DNA from 2 places in the Streptomyces thermospinosisporus genome. Region 1 is predicted to be linked to the other one. Evidence: riboswitches for the same ligand, from Rfam matches in the RefSeq annotation. Region 1 holds a riboswitch; the other holds the start of a gene.
The links. A riboswitch is a leader RNA that binds a small molecule or an ion and turns the genes downstream of it on or off. The one in region 1 is predicted to bind cyclic di-AMP.
Positions count from the first base shown of each region.

Region 2: linked by a shared signal. The riboswitch ahead of ABD207_RS17635 (transglycosylase family protein) and the one ahead of ABD207_RS12555 (M23 family metallopeptidase) in region 1 are both predicted to bind cyclic di-AMP.

Region 1 is NZ_BAAAIZ010000033.1:3,592-8,764, reverse strand. It holds gene ABD207_RS12565 (TetR/AcrR family transcriptional regulator) at 1-86, shown strand, start outside; gene ABD207_RS12560 (SGNH/GDSL hydrolase family protein) at 515-1,300, opposite strand; gene ABD207_RS12555 (M23 family metallopeptidase) at 1,536-2,459, opposite strand; cyclic di-AMP (ydaO/yuaA leader) riboswitch at 2,462-2,625, opposite strand; gene ABD207_RS12550 (tyrosine-protein phosphatase) at 3,126-3,923, shown strand; gene ABD207_RS12545 (DUF6126 family protein) at 3,955-4,065, opposite strand; gene ABD207_RS12540 (helix-turn-helix domain-containing protein) at 4,107-4,730, opposite strand; gene ABD207_RS12535 (aspartate aminotransferase family protein) at 4,888-5,173, opposite strand, start outside.
Region 2 is NZ_BAAAIZ010000049.1:49,605-54,777, forward strand. It holds gene ABD207_RS17625 (FtsB family cell division protein) at 1-189, opposite strand, end outside; gene eno (phosphopyruvate hydratase) at 299-1,579, opposite strand; gene ABD207_RS17635 (transglycosylase family protein) at 1,804-2,505, opposite strand; cyclic di-AMP (ydaO/yuaA leader) riboswitch at 2,510-2,679, opposite strand; gene ABD207_RS17640 (transglycosylase family protein) at 2,884-3,879, opposite strand; gene ABD207_RS17645 (cytochrome P450 family protein) at 4,076-5,173, opposite strand, start outside.

The DNA.
Region 1 (5,173 bases):
CGGGAACGATCCCGCGCTCCCGCGCCAGAACCTGGGTCGAGGAGGCGCTGGCACGGGAACTGGAGCTTCCGGGGCCGGGCCGGTGATCCGCCCTGCGTGAGGGCGGGCGCGGACGACATCCCGTGCGCTGCCGGGACGGCGCGGGCGGCATTACGACGTTGCCGCAGCGCTCGGACGACACCTCGACGACCCCGGGCCGCGCGGCCCGCCCCCGCCACCGGCGGTCGGCTCAGGCCCGGCGAACGGTCCTACGGCGCCTCCGGGGTGCGCGGACAACGCTACGGCGCCTCCGGGGTGCGCGGACGACGCCACAGCACCCCCGAGGTGCGCGGACGACGCCACAGCACCCCCGAGGTGCGCGGACGACGCCACAGCACCCCCGAGGTGCGCGGACGACGCCACAGCACCCCCGGCGTTGTCGAACGACTCCACGGCGCTGCTGAAGTGCCCGGACGGCACCTCGACGCCCCGGCCGCGCCGGCCGCCCCCGCTACCGGCGGCCGGCTCAGCGGACTCAGGCCACCGCGCCGATCCGCGAGCGGATGTCCTCCGGGGACAGCGTGCCCTTGGGTGTGACGTGGTCGCCGGAGGACTCGCCTCGCAGGCGGCGGCCGATCCACGGCACCAGGTACTCCCGCGCCCAGTGCACGTCGTCCCGCCGGACCTCCAGGGTTCCGCGCGGCGGCTGCGGCGGCCACGGCTGCTCCGGGTCCGCCGGCACCTCGAGCCCCAGGACCTGCCCGGCCCGCAGCGCGACACGGGTGTGCCCCTCGGGCGAGAGGTGCAGCCGGTCCGCGTCCCAGGCCCTGCGGTCCTGCACGCTCTTGAGCGACCACAGGTCGAGCACCGGGCAGCCGTACCGGTCGGCGATCGCCCGGACGTGCCCGTTGTAGGTGGCGATCTTGCCCCGCAGATGCTTGAGCAGCGGCACGCCGCGGGTGTCGAACCCGGTCGTCACCATCACGGTCCCGGCCGCCTCGGTCAGCCGCGCGACCGCGCGCTCGAAACGCTCGGCCACCTCGTCCGGGTCGGTGCCCGGCCGCAGGATGTCGTTGCCGCCCGCGCAGAACGAGACCAGATCGGGGGCGAGTTGCACGGCCTGCGGCACCTGGTCCGCGACGATCTGGTCGAGCAGTTTCCCGCGCACGGCGAGGTTGGTGTACTGGAAGTCGCCTTCGGGCCTGCGGTCGGCGAGGAGCACGGCGAGCCGGTCGGCCCAGCCGACGAACGCCCCGTCGGGGCCTGGGTCCCCGACACCCTCGGTGAAGCTGTCCCCCACCGCCACGTACGACCCGATCACTGCTGCGCTGTCACTCTTCGAATCGTCTGCCACAGCCCCTCATGATTCACCTTCGAATGTGACCTACGCGACCGTAGGCAGGGCTTGACGGGCGGTGAGATAAGCCACTCTCAAAGAATCCGCCAACCCCGGAATACGGGGCGGGTGTGCTCCGCGCAACACCGAAGGCCGGACCCGGGGATCGGGGTCCGGCCTTCGGCGGCGTGTCAGGGAGATGCAGCGGTTGCCGCGGGCGTCAGATGGCGACGCCCTTCGAGCGCAGGTAGGAGATCGGGTCCACGTCGGAGCCGTAGTTCGGCGTGGTGCGGATCTCGAAGTGCAGGTGCGGGCCGGTCACGTTGCCGGTCGCACCGGAGAGGCCGACCTGCTGACCGGCGCTCACCGTCTGGCCGGCCGAGACGGACAGCGAGGACAGGTGGGCGTACTGGGCGTAGTAGCCGTCGTTGAGCTTGATGACGACCTGGTTGCCGTAGGCGCCGCCCCAGCCCGCGGAGACCACGGTGCCGGAGCCGACGGCCTTCAGGGAGGTGCCGGTCGGGACGCTGAAGTCGACACCGGTGTGGTAGCCGCTGGACCACATGCTGCCGGCCACCTTGTAGGCGGTGCCGATGGCGCCGCCGGGCACCGGCGAGGTGAAGCCGGAGGTGGTGGCGGCCTGCTGGGCGCCGGTCGCCTTGGGGGCGGACTGCTCCGGGGCCTTCTCGGCCTTGGGCTTCGCGGCCGGCTTCGACTGCGGCTTGGCGGCGGCCGGGTCGGCGGCGGTGGACTTCTTCGGCGCGCTCTCGGCGGCCTTGCCGTCGATGGTGAGCTTCAGACCCGGGTGGATGAGCGACGGGTCGTCACCCACGGCCTCGCGGTTGTCGGCGTACAGCTTCTTCCAGCCGCCGTCGACGTTCTCCTTGTCGGCGATCTTGACGAGGTAGTCGCCGGGCTTCACGACGTACGTGCGGGCCTCGCCGCCCTTGTCGCCGTCGGCCTTCTGGCCGGCGACGGAAAGGGTCTGGACGGTCTTTTCCGGGGCCACCTGCGCGGTGGCGGCGGTGGCTCCGGTGGCGCCGAGAAGCGGCAGCGCGAGTGCGGCGCCACCGGTTCCGGCGACGGCGATGGATCGGGTGAAACCAAGCGTCCTGGGACGACGGTGCTTACCCTTCGCGGGCATGACGAATTCCTCTCCGGCGCCTGCGAGGTGAGCTGTCGGGTTCGGGCTGGAGATGCCCGGCCGCGCCTCAACGCGACTTAACCCCAAGCCTGTTCCGGAGACCGGTCCAGGCGTCTTACCTGTGGGTCCCCCGCTCCTGCCGAACACGGGTCAGTGGTGTGTGCGGGCCCCGGACGGCGGCAGGATTAGGCGTCCGTCCGGATCGGTGTGGAACGTAAGCGAGCAAGACGCAATGGGACAAGCACGAGGTTCCCTGCGAAGCCGTTTTTCCGTGATCCACAGGCACAAATGCGGTCACCGAGCGTCGCACCGGAATCCGCGCGGGCCGCGAATTCCCTTGTAAAACCCGTGAATTACGTGAACATGGCGACAACGCATCGTCACGAATATGACGATGCTCACGCCCCCCATTCCCATCTCCCTTTCTTTCGGGGCACGTTATGGCGAAATGACCTAAACGGACAGAACGGCTTAAGAGATGATTTGGCCGCCGTGTCGCCGGCGTCGCGACAGGGCATGCGAAGCTCGCCCGCCCGGCCGGACACCTCAGGACATATCGCCCATATCGACGGGGTAGCTCGTTCTCGTTGCCCAGGGCAGCCATGTCGTATCGTCGACAGAACCCGCCGCCGAGCCGCGCGGCGGCGCAGAGTGGGAGGAGCCCCCGTGACGCAGCACATCCCGTCGACCGAGCCCGAGCTGGCCGGAGTACGCAACTTCCGCGACGTGGGTGGCCTGCCGACCGTGGACGGACGACGGGTGCGGCACGGCGTGCTGTTCCGCAGCGGTCATCTGGCGCACGCGACGGCCGAGGACGCGGCGTTCCTCTCCTCCCTGGGGCTGCACACGATCTTCGACTTCCGCAACGCGGCCGACCAGAAGCTGGAGGGGCCGGACGTCGAGCTGCCGGGCGTGCGCAATGTGAACCTGCCGCTGAGCGACCCGGCCGACGGCGCCGAGTTCTGGAAGATGGTCCGCGACGGGGACCTGGAGCAGCTGCGCGAGATCCTCGACGACGGCAAGGGCGCGGCCCGGATGATCCACTCCTACCGGACCATGATCGTCACGCGCACCGCGGAGCACTCCCGGGTGCTGCACTCGCTCGCCGAGGACAGCGTCCCCGCGCTGATGCACTGCGCGGCGGGCAAGGACCGCGCGGGCCTGTCGGTGGCGGTGACGCTGCTCGCGCTGGGCGTCGAGCGGGACGCGATCTTCGAGGACTATCTGAAGTCCAACGCCAAGCACCGGCGCTACAAGGTGCGCCGCAGCAGCGACGCACCGGCGGCCCACTCGCCCGAGGTGATGGAGCTGCTCAGCCCCCTGTTCGACGCCCGCGCCGAGTACCTGTCGGCCGCCCTGGAGACCATCGACGAGACCTGGGGCGGCGTCGACACCTACCTGGAGCAGGGGCTGTCGTTCAGCCCCGAGCACCGGGAGCGGCTTCGCCAGCGCCTGCTGGACTGAGCACCGCCCGCCAGGTGGCGCCGGCCTCCCGCTACTTGGCGCCCACCTCGAACAGCAGGTAGATGAAGGCCGCGAAGACGTGCCCCACCGCGATGTAGATGAACAGCCTCACCCACAGCGCGCGCGGGAACCTCTCCTCCATGTCCTTGGTGTTGCGGCCTGCGTCCTTCGTGTTCTTGTCGGTCACGGTGCCTCTTCACTCGTCGGGCCCAGGCACAGTGTGGCCGTGGGACTCTGCAGCAGGGTGTGGACGAACAGCAGCTCGAGCCCGTCGGGGTCCTCGGCCGCGATCCGGTGCGGGGTGAGCGAGTCGAAGTGGGCGCTGTCGCCCGGCCCCAGCCGGTGCAGCCCGTCCCCGAGGCGCAGCCGCAGCCGGCCCTTGAGGACGTACAGCCACTCCTCGCCGGGGTGGACGCGCACGATGTCGCCCTGGGAGCCGTACGGCACCCGCACCCGCAGCGCCTGCATGCCGCGCCCGGAGGCACCGGCCTGCCAGTACGTCCAGCCGCCGGCGGCGGTGGGCTCCATGCCGGCGGCGCGGATCACCGCGTCCCGGCCGGCGGCCGTCTCGCCGAGCAGCTCGGAGACCGTCGTACCGTAGATGCGGGCCAGCGAGAGCAGCACCGGCAGCGAGGGCTGGCGCTGCCCGGTCTCCAGCCGGGACAGATGCGCGGGCGACAGACCCGCCTCACGGGCCGCGGCCTCCAGCGTCAGCGAGGCGCGGCGCCGCAGCGCCCGGAGCTGGGGCGCGACCGCGGGAAAGGCAGCGGCCGGTCCGGCCGGCCGCCCCGTCTCGGGGGAGCTCATGCCTCCATTCAGCCGGAGGTTTGCCCACGAGGCAAATCTTTTGCCTCACGGGCAAAGCCCTTGGCATCCACCGCCCCCGTCGCCCGCCTCACCTCCGCGCGACGGAACGCCTCACCTCCGCGCGACGGAACGCCTCACCACTGCGCTACGGACCGACTCACCTCTGTGCGACCGCCTGCTTCACCAGCGTCTTGCCGAAGTCCCACATCAGGTTGCCGCCGTCGTGCGCGTCGTCCATCACCGCGGTGAACGCCGCCACGAACCGGTCCACCTCGCGCTCGCCGATGATCAGCGGCGGGATCAGCTTGATCACCTCCATGTGGTCCCCGGAGACCTGGGTGAGGATCCGGTGCCGCTGCAGCAGCGGTACGACGACCATCTGGGCGAAGAGCCCCTTGCGCGCGGCCTGGAGCACGGTCCAGCGTCCGCGGAGTTTCAGCGAG
Region 2 (5,173 bases), on a different contig from region 1:
GCGCATGGGGTAGGCGAGGGCCACGATCAGCGAGCAGACCACCAGGGCGAGCAGCGCGGCCCGGCCGGTCAGCCGGGAGCGGCGGGCCTGTCGCCGGGTCTGTGAGCGGTAGACCCGGGCCGCGGTCTGCTCACCGATCAGCCGGATCCTGGTCGCGGTGGAGAAACGGTCCCGGTCCTTCACGGCCATCTGCCTGGCGCCTCCCGTCCACGCGCGTACGTCCCCGCACACGGTACGGGACCGAGTACGGGGACGTACGACGCTGCCCTCTCACGGGGACGAAAAGCCCCGTGTGGCGTCAGCCCTTGAAGCGCGGGAAGGCGGAGCGGCCGGCGTACACCGCCGCGTCGTCGAGGATCTCCTCGATGCGCAGCAGCTGGTTGTACTTGGCGACGCGCTCGGAGCGGGCCGGGGCGCCGGTCTTGATCTGGCCGCAGTTGGTGGCGACGGCCAGGTCGGCGATGGTGACGTCCTCGGTCTCGCCGGAGCGGTGGGACATCATGCACTTGTAGCCGTTGCGCTGGGCCAGCTCGACCGCGTCCAGGGTCTCGGTGAGCGAGCCGATCTGGTTGACCTTCACCAGCAGGGCGTTTGCGGCGCCCTCCTCGATGCCGCGGGCCAGGCGCTCGGGGTTGGTGACGAACAGGTCGTCGCCGACGAGCTGGACCTTGTCACCGAGCTTGGCGGTGATGGTCTTCCAGCCCTCCCAGTCGTCCTCGAACAGCGGGTCCTCGATGGAGACCAGCGGGTAGGCGTCGACCAGCTCGGCGTAGTACTCCGTCATCTCGGCGGCGGAGCGCTCCTTGCCCTCGAAGACGTAGGAGCCGTCCTTGTAGAACTCGGACGCGGCCACGTCCAGGGCGAGGGCGACCTGCTCGCCGGGGGTGTAGCCGGCCTCCTTGATGGCCTCGAGGATGAGGTCGAGGGCCTCGCGGTTGGAGCCGAGGTTCGGGGCGAAGCCGCCCTCGTCGCCGAGGCCGGTGGACAGGCCCTTGCTCTTCAGGACCTTCTTCAGGGTGTGGTAGACCTCGGCACCCCAGCGCAGCGCCTCGGAGAAGGACTCCGCGCCGATCGGGGCGATCATGAACTCCTGGATGTCCACGTTGGAGTCGGCGTGCGAGCCGCCGTTCAGGATGTTCATCATCGGCACCGGCAGCAGGTGCGCGTTGGGGCCGCCCAGGTAGCGGAACAGCGGCAGGTCGCTGGCCTCGGAGGCGGCGTGGGCGACGGCGAGGGAGACGCCGAGGATGGCGTTGGCGCCGAGGGAGCCCTTGTTGTCGGTGGCGTCCAGGTCGAACATGGCCTGGTCGATCAGGCGCTGCTCGGTGGCGTCGTAGCCGACCAGCTCAGGGCCGATCTGCTCGATGACCGCGAGAACGGCCTTCTCCACACCCTTGCCGAGGTAGCGGTTCGAGTCGCCGTCGCGAAGCTCGATGGCCTCGAAGGCGCCCGTGGAGGCGCCGGACGGGACGGCGGCACGACCGGTGCTGCCGTCGTCGAGGCCGACCTCGACCTCGACCGTGGGATTGCCTCGGGAGTCCAGGATTTCCCGGGCTACGACGACGTCGATGGACGGCACGAGCATCTCCTTCTTGGATGTGACGCGAGTGTGCAGGGCCGTGGTGGCGCTGCGAGACCGAGCCTAACCGGCTCCGGGCGATCGGCCATCCGGTCGCCCATCCCGTGGGACGGAACCGAGCATAGATTGTTTCCGGGCGGAACAAACGCGGTTCGATGAAAAAGCCCGCCCCGGTGCGCACGGGGGGAACACGCACCGGAGCGGGCGGACCGCGGGGCCGCTGCTTACTTCAGGTGCAGCTGCTGGCCCGGGAAGATGAGGTCGGGGTTCTCGATGATGTCGTCGTTCAGCTCGAACAGCTTCTGCCAGCCGCCCTTGACGCCGTGCTCGGCGGCGATGGAGCTGAGCGTGTCGCCCTTGACGACCTTGTACTCGCCGTCGCCCTTCTCGACCTTGTCACCGGCCGGGGTGGTGACGGTCTTCTTGGCCTCGGCCTTCTTCTCGGCCTTCGGCGCCGGACGCTCGGTGGAGCGGGACGCCTTCTGCTCCGCGCGCTCGGCGGGGGCGGCGGCCTTGGGGGCCTCGGCGGCGGCACCGTGGTACGGGGCGTTGGACAGGTTCTTGCCGCAGACGGGCCAGGCACCCTTGCCCTGGCCGGCGAGCACCTTCTCGGCGATCTCGATCTGCTGCGCCTTGGTGGCCTTGTCGGCGGTCGGCGCGTACTTCGTGCCGCCGTAGGCGGCCCAGGTGGAGGCGGAGAACTGCAGACCGCCGTAGTAGCCGTTGCCGGTGTTGATGGACCAGTTGCCGCCGGACTCGCACTGGGCGACGGCGTCCCACTCGGAGGCGGTGGCGGCGGAGGCCGAGCCGGCCGCCATCAGCGGGGCGGCGACGGCGGCGCCGGTGACACCGGCGATGGCGATGGCGCGGGTGGACCGCTGAAGGGCGGTCGGACGACGGTGCTTGCCCTTGCCGGAAAACAGCATGGATGGATCCCCTCACCGACGCCTGCGAGGTGAGCTGTCGGGTTCGGGCCGGTTGAGTTGCCCGGCCACGCCCCTCACGGGACGCGGCTTCACCCCAAGCCGCACTCCGGTGCCAGGCACCGGAAACGGCACTTACCTTGGGTCCCCCGCTCCTGCCTACGGCGCATGACGCGACGACTGTTCCCGGGTGCCACTGGCAGGATTCGGCGTGGCGGCAGCCGGGGCCCGCGATGACGAGCGGTCACGACCGTAGACACCTGTTCGGCCGATTTTCAAAGACGATCAGGGCTTCTGAGACCTATCTCTCACCACTTTTATATCGGGCATTCAGCTCGAATCATGACGTCAACTACCGTCCGATCCGCGGCTTTTCACCCGTCACTTCCCGCTCGCACCCTCTGCGACCTCAAGCGTCTGACCGGGCAGGATGAGGTCCGGGTCGTCACCGACGACCTGCTCGTTGCGCTCGTACAGCGCACGCCAACCGCCGTCCACCTCAAGGGAGTCGGCGATGGACCACAGGCTGTCCCCGCGGCGGACGGTGTAGGAGCCGTCGGAGGCGTCGCCCGAGGGGCGCGCGGCATGCCGGCCGGACGACCCGGATGCGAGGTCCTCCTCCTTCTCCTCGGCGCTGGGGCCGCGGTGCCGGCCGGCCCCGGTGGAGGCGCCGGTGTCGGTCAGCGCGGAAGAGCCGGTGCTCTGACCGGACTTGTCCGGCTCGTCACCGTTTCCGGTCGTTTCGACGGCCGAGGGCCCGGAGTCGGCATCGGTGGACTTGTCGGACTCGGGCGATTCGTTCGCATCGGCCGAGCCTGCGGAGCCCTCCGCACCGTCTCCGCCCTCCCCGCCCTCCGTGGCGGTGGGCGACGCGGACGAAGAGACGGACGGATCGACGGAATCCGACGAGCCGGACTCATCGGTAGATTCGCCGCTTTCCGGCGTATCCGTCGAGGACGGGGACTGCGAGCCCGTGCCCGTGTCAATCCCCTCGGCCCCCGAGCCCTGCTCCAGCCCCGCGAGCAGGCCGCAGGCGCGCCAGGCGCCGACACCCTGGTCGGCGAGTATGCGTTCCGCGACCGCTATCTGCTGGTTCCGGCTGGCCTGGTCGGCGCTGGGCGCGTACTCCAGTCCGCCGTAGTTCTCCCAGTCGTCCTGGGTCAGCTGCAGACCGCCGTAGTAGCCGTTGCCCGTGTTCTGGCTCCAGGAGCCGCCGGACTCGCACTCCGCGACCCGGTCCCAGGTCTCCCCGTCGGCCGCGCTGGCGCCGCTCGCCCCCAGAAGCGGAAGGGCGATGGCGGATCCGGTCACTCCGGCCGCGACAAGGAGAGCCGGAGCCTGGCGGGGGCGACGGTGGCGACCGTTCCCGGAGAGCATGCGGAGACCTTTCAGACGACAGCAGTGACCAGCGCGGCGCACCGGATTGGACGTCGCGTCGACAGGGAACGTATCGGCAGACGATCAGTTGTCACAAGTTCATGCCGCGCAGATCACGTGAAGATCACATAGTTGAATGTGTGTCATGTTTGCGCTGGTCGGACGGGGTGCTCAAAGTCCCGTCCGTTTTCGGAAGTCAGGTCCGCAAAGGGGTGAATTCCACGGGCAGTGTGCGCAGTCCGCGCATGATGAGCCCGCCGCGCCAGCGCAGTTCGTCCGGTTCGACCGCTAGGCGCAGATCCGGCAGCCGGGTCAGCAAGGTGCCGAGCGCGGTCTGCCCCTCCAGCCGGGCCAGCGGCGCGCCCAGGCAGTAGTGGATGCCGTGGCCGTACCCCAGGTGCTGGTTGTCGCGCCGGCCGAGGTCGAGCACATCCGGGTCGGCGAACCGCTCCGGGTCACGGTCCGCCGCGGCGAGGACGACCAGCACGGGGTCCCCGGCCTCGATCCGCTGCCCGCCGATGACGACCGGCTCGGTGGCGAACCGCCAGGTGGCGATCTCCACCGGGCCGTCGTAGCGCAGCAGCTCCTCCACCCCGGTGGTCAGCAGCTCCCGCTCCCCCGCGGCCAGGGACCGCTGCAGCCGGGCCCGCTGCTCGGGATGAGTGAGCAGGGCGTAGGTGCCGTTGCCGATGAGGTTGACGGTGGTCTCGAAACCGGCGAACAGCAGGATGAACGCCATGGCGGCGGCCTCGTTCTCGGTGAGGTGCTCGCCGTGGTCGGAGGCCCGGATGAGACCGGAGATGAGGTCCTCGCCGGGTGCCGGACGGGCGGGCAGGACCGCGCGCTTGCGGTGGATGAGGTCGGCGAGATAGCCGCGCATCTTCTTCACCGAGCGGGCCACTCCGCCGCGCGGGCCGCCCTGGTGACGGATCATCATGCCCGCCCAGTCCCGGAAGTCGTCCTGGTCCTCGCGGGGCACGCCGAGCATGTCGCAGATGGCGTAGATGGGCAGCGGGAAGGCGAACTCGTGGATGAGGTCGGCCGATCCCCGCGCGGCGAACCGGTCGATCAGGGTGTCGGTCAGCTCCTGCACCCTGGGCGCGAACTCGGCGACCCGGCGCGGGGTGAAGGCCTTGCTGACCAGCCGGCGCAGCCGGGTGTGGTCCGGCGGGTCGATGTTCAGCAGATGCGTCATCAGCTCCGCCTTGCGCTCGCCGGGGATGCCCGTCTTGCCCTTGGCGTGCTCCGGCTCGTCGTGGTGTGCCGGGTTCTTGGACAGGCGGTTGTCGGCGAG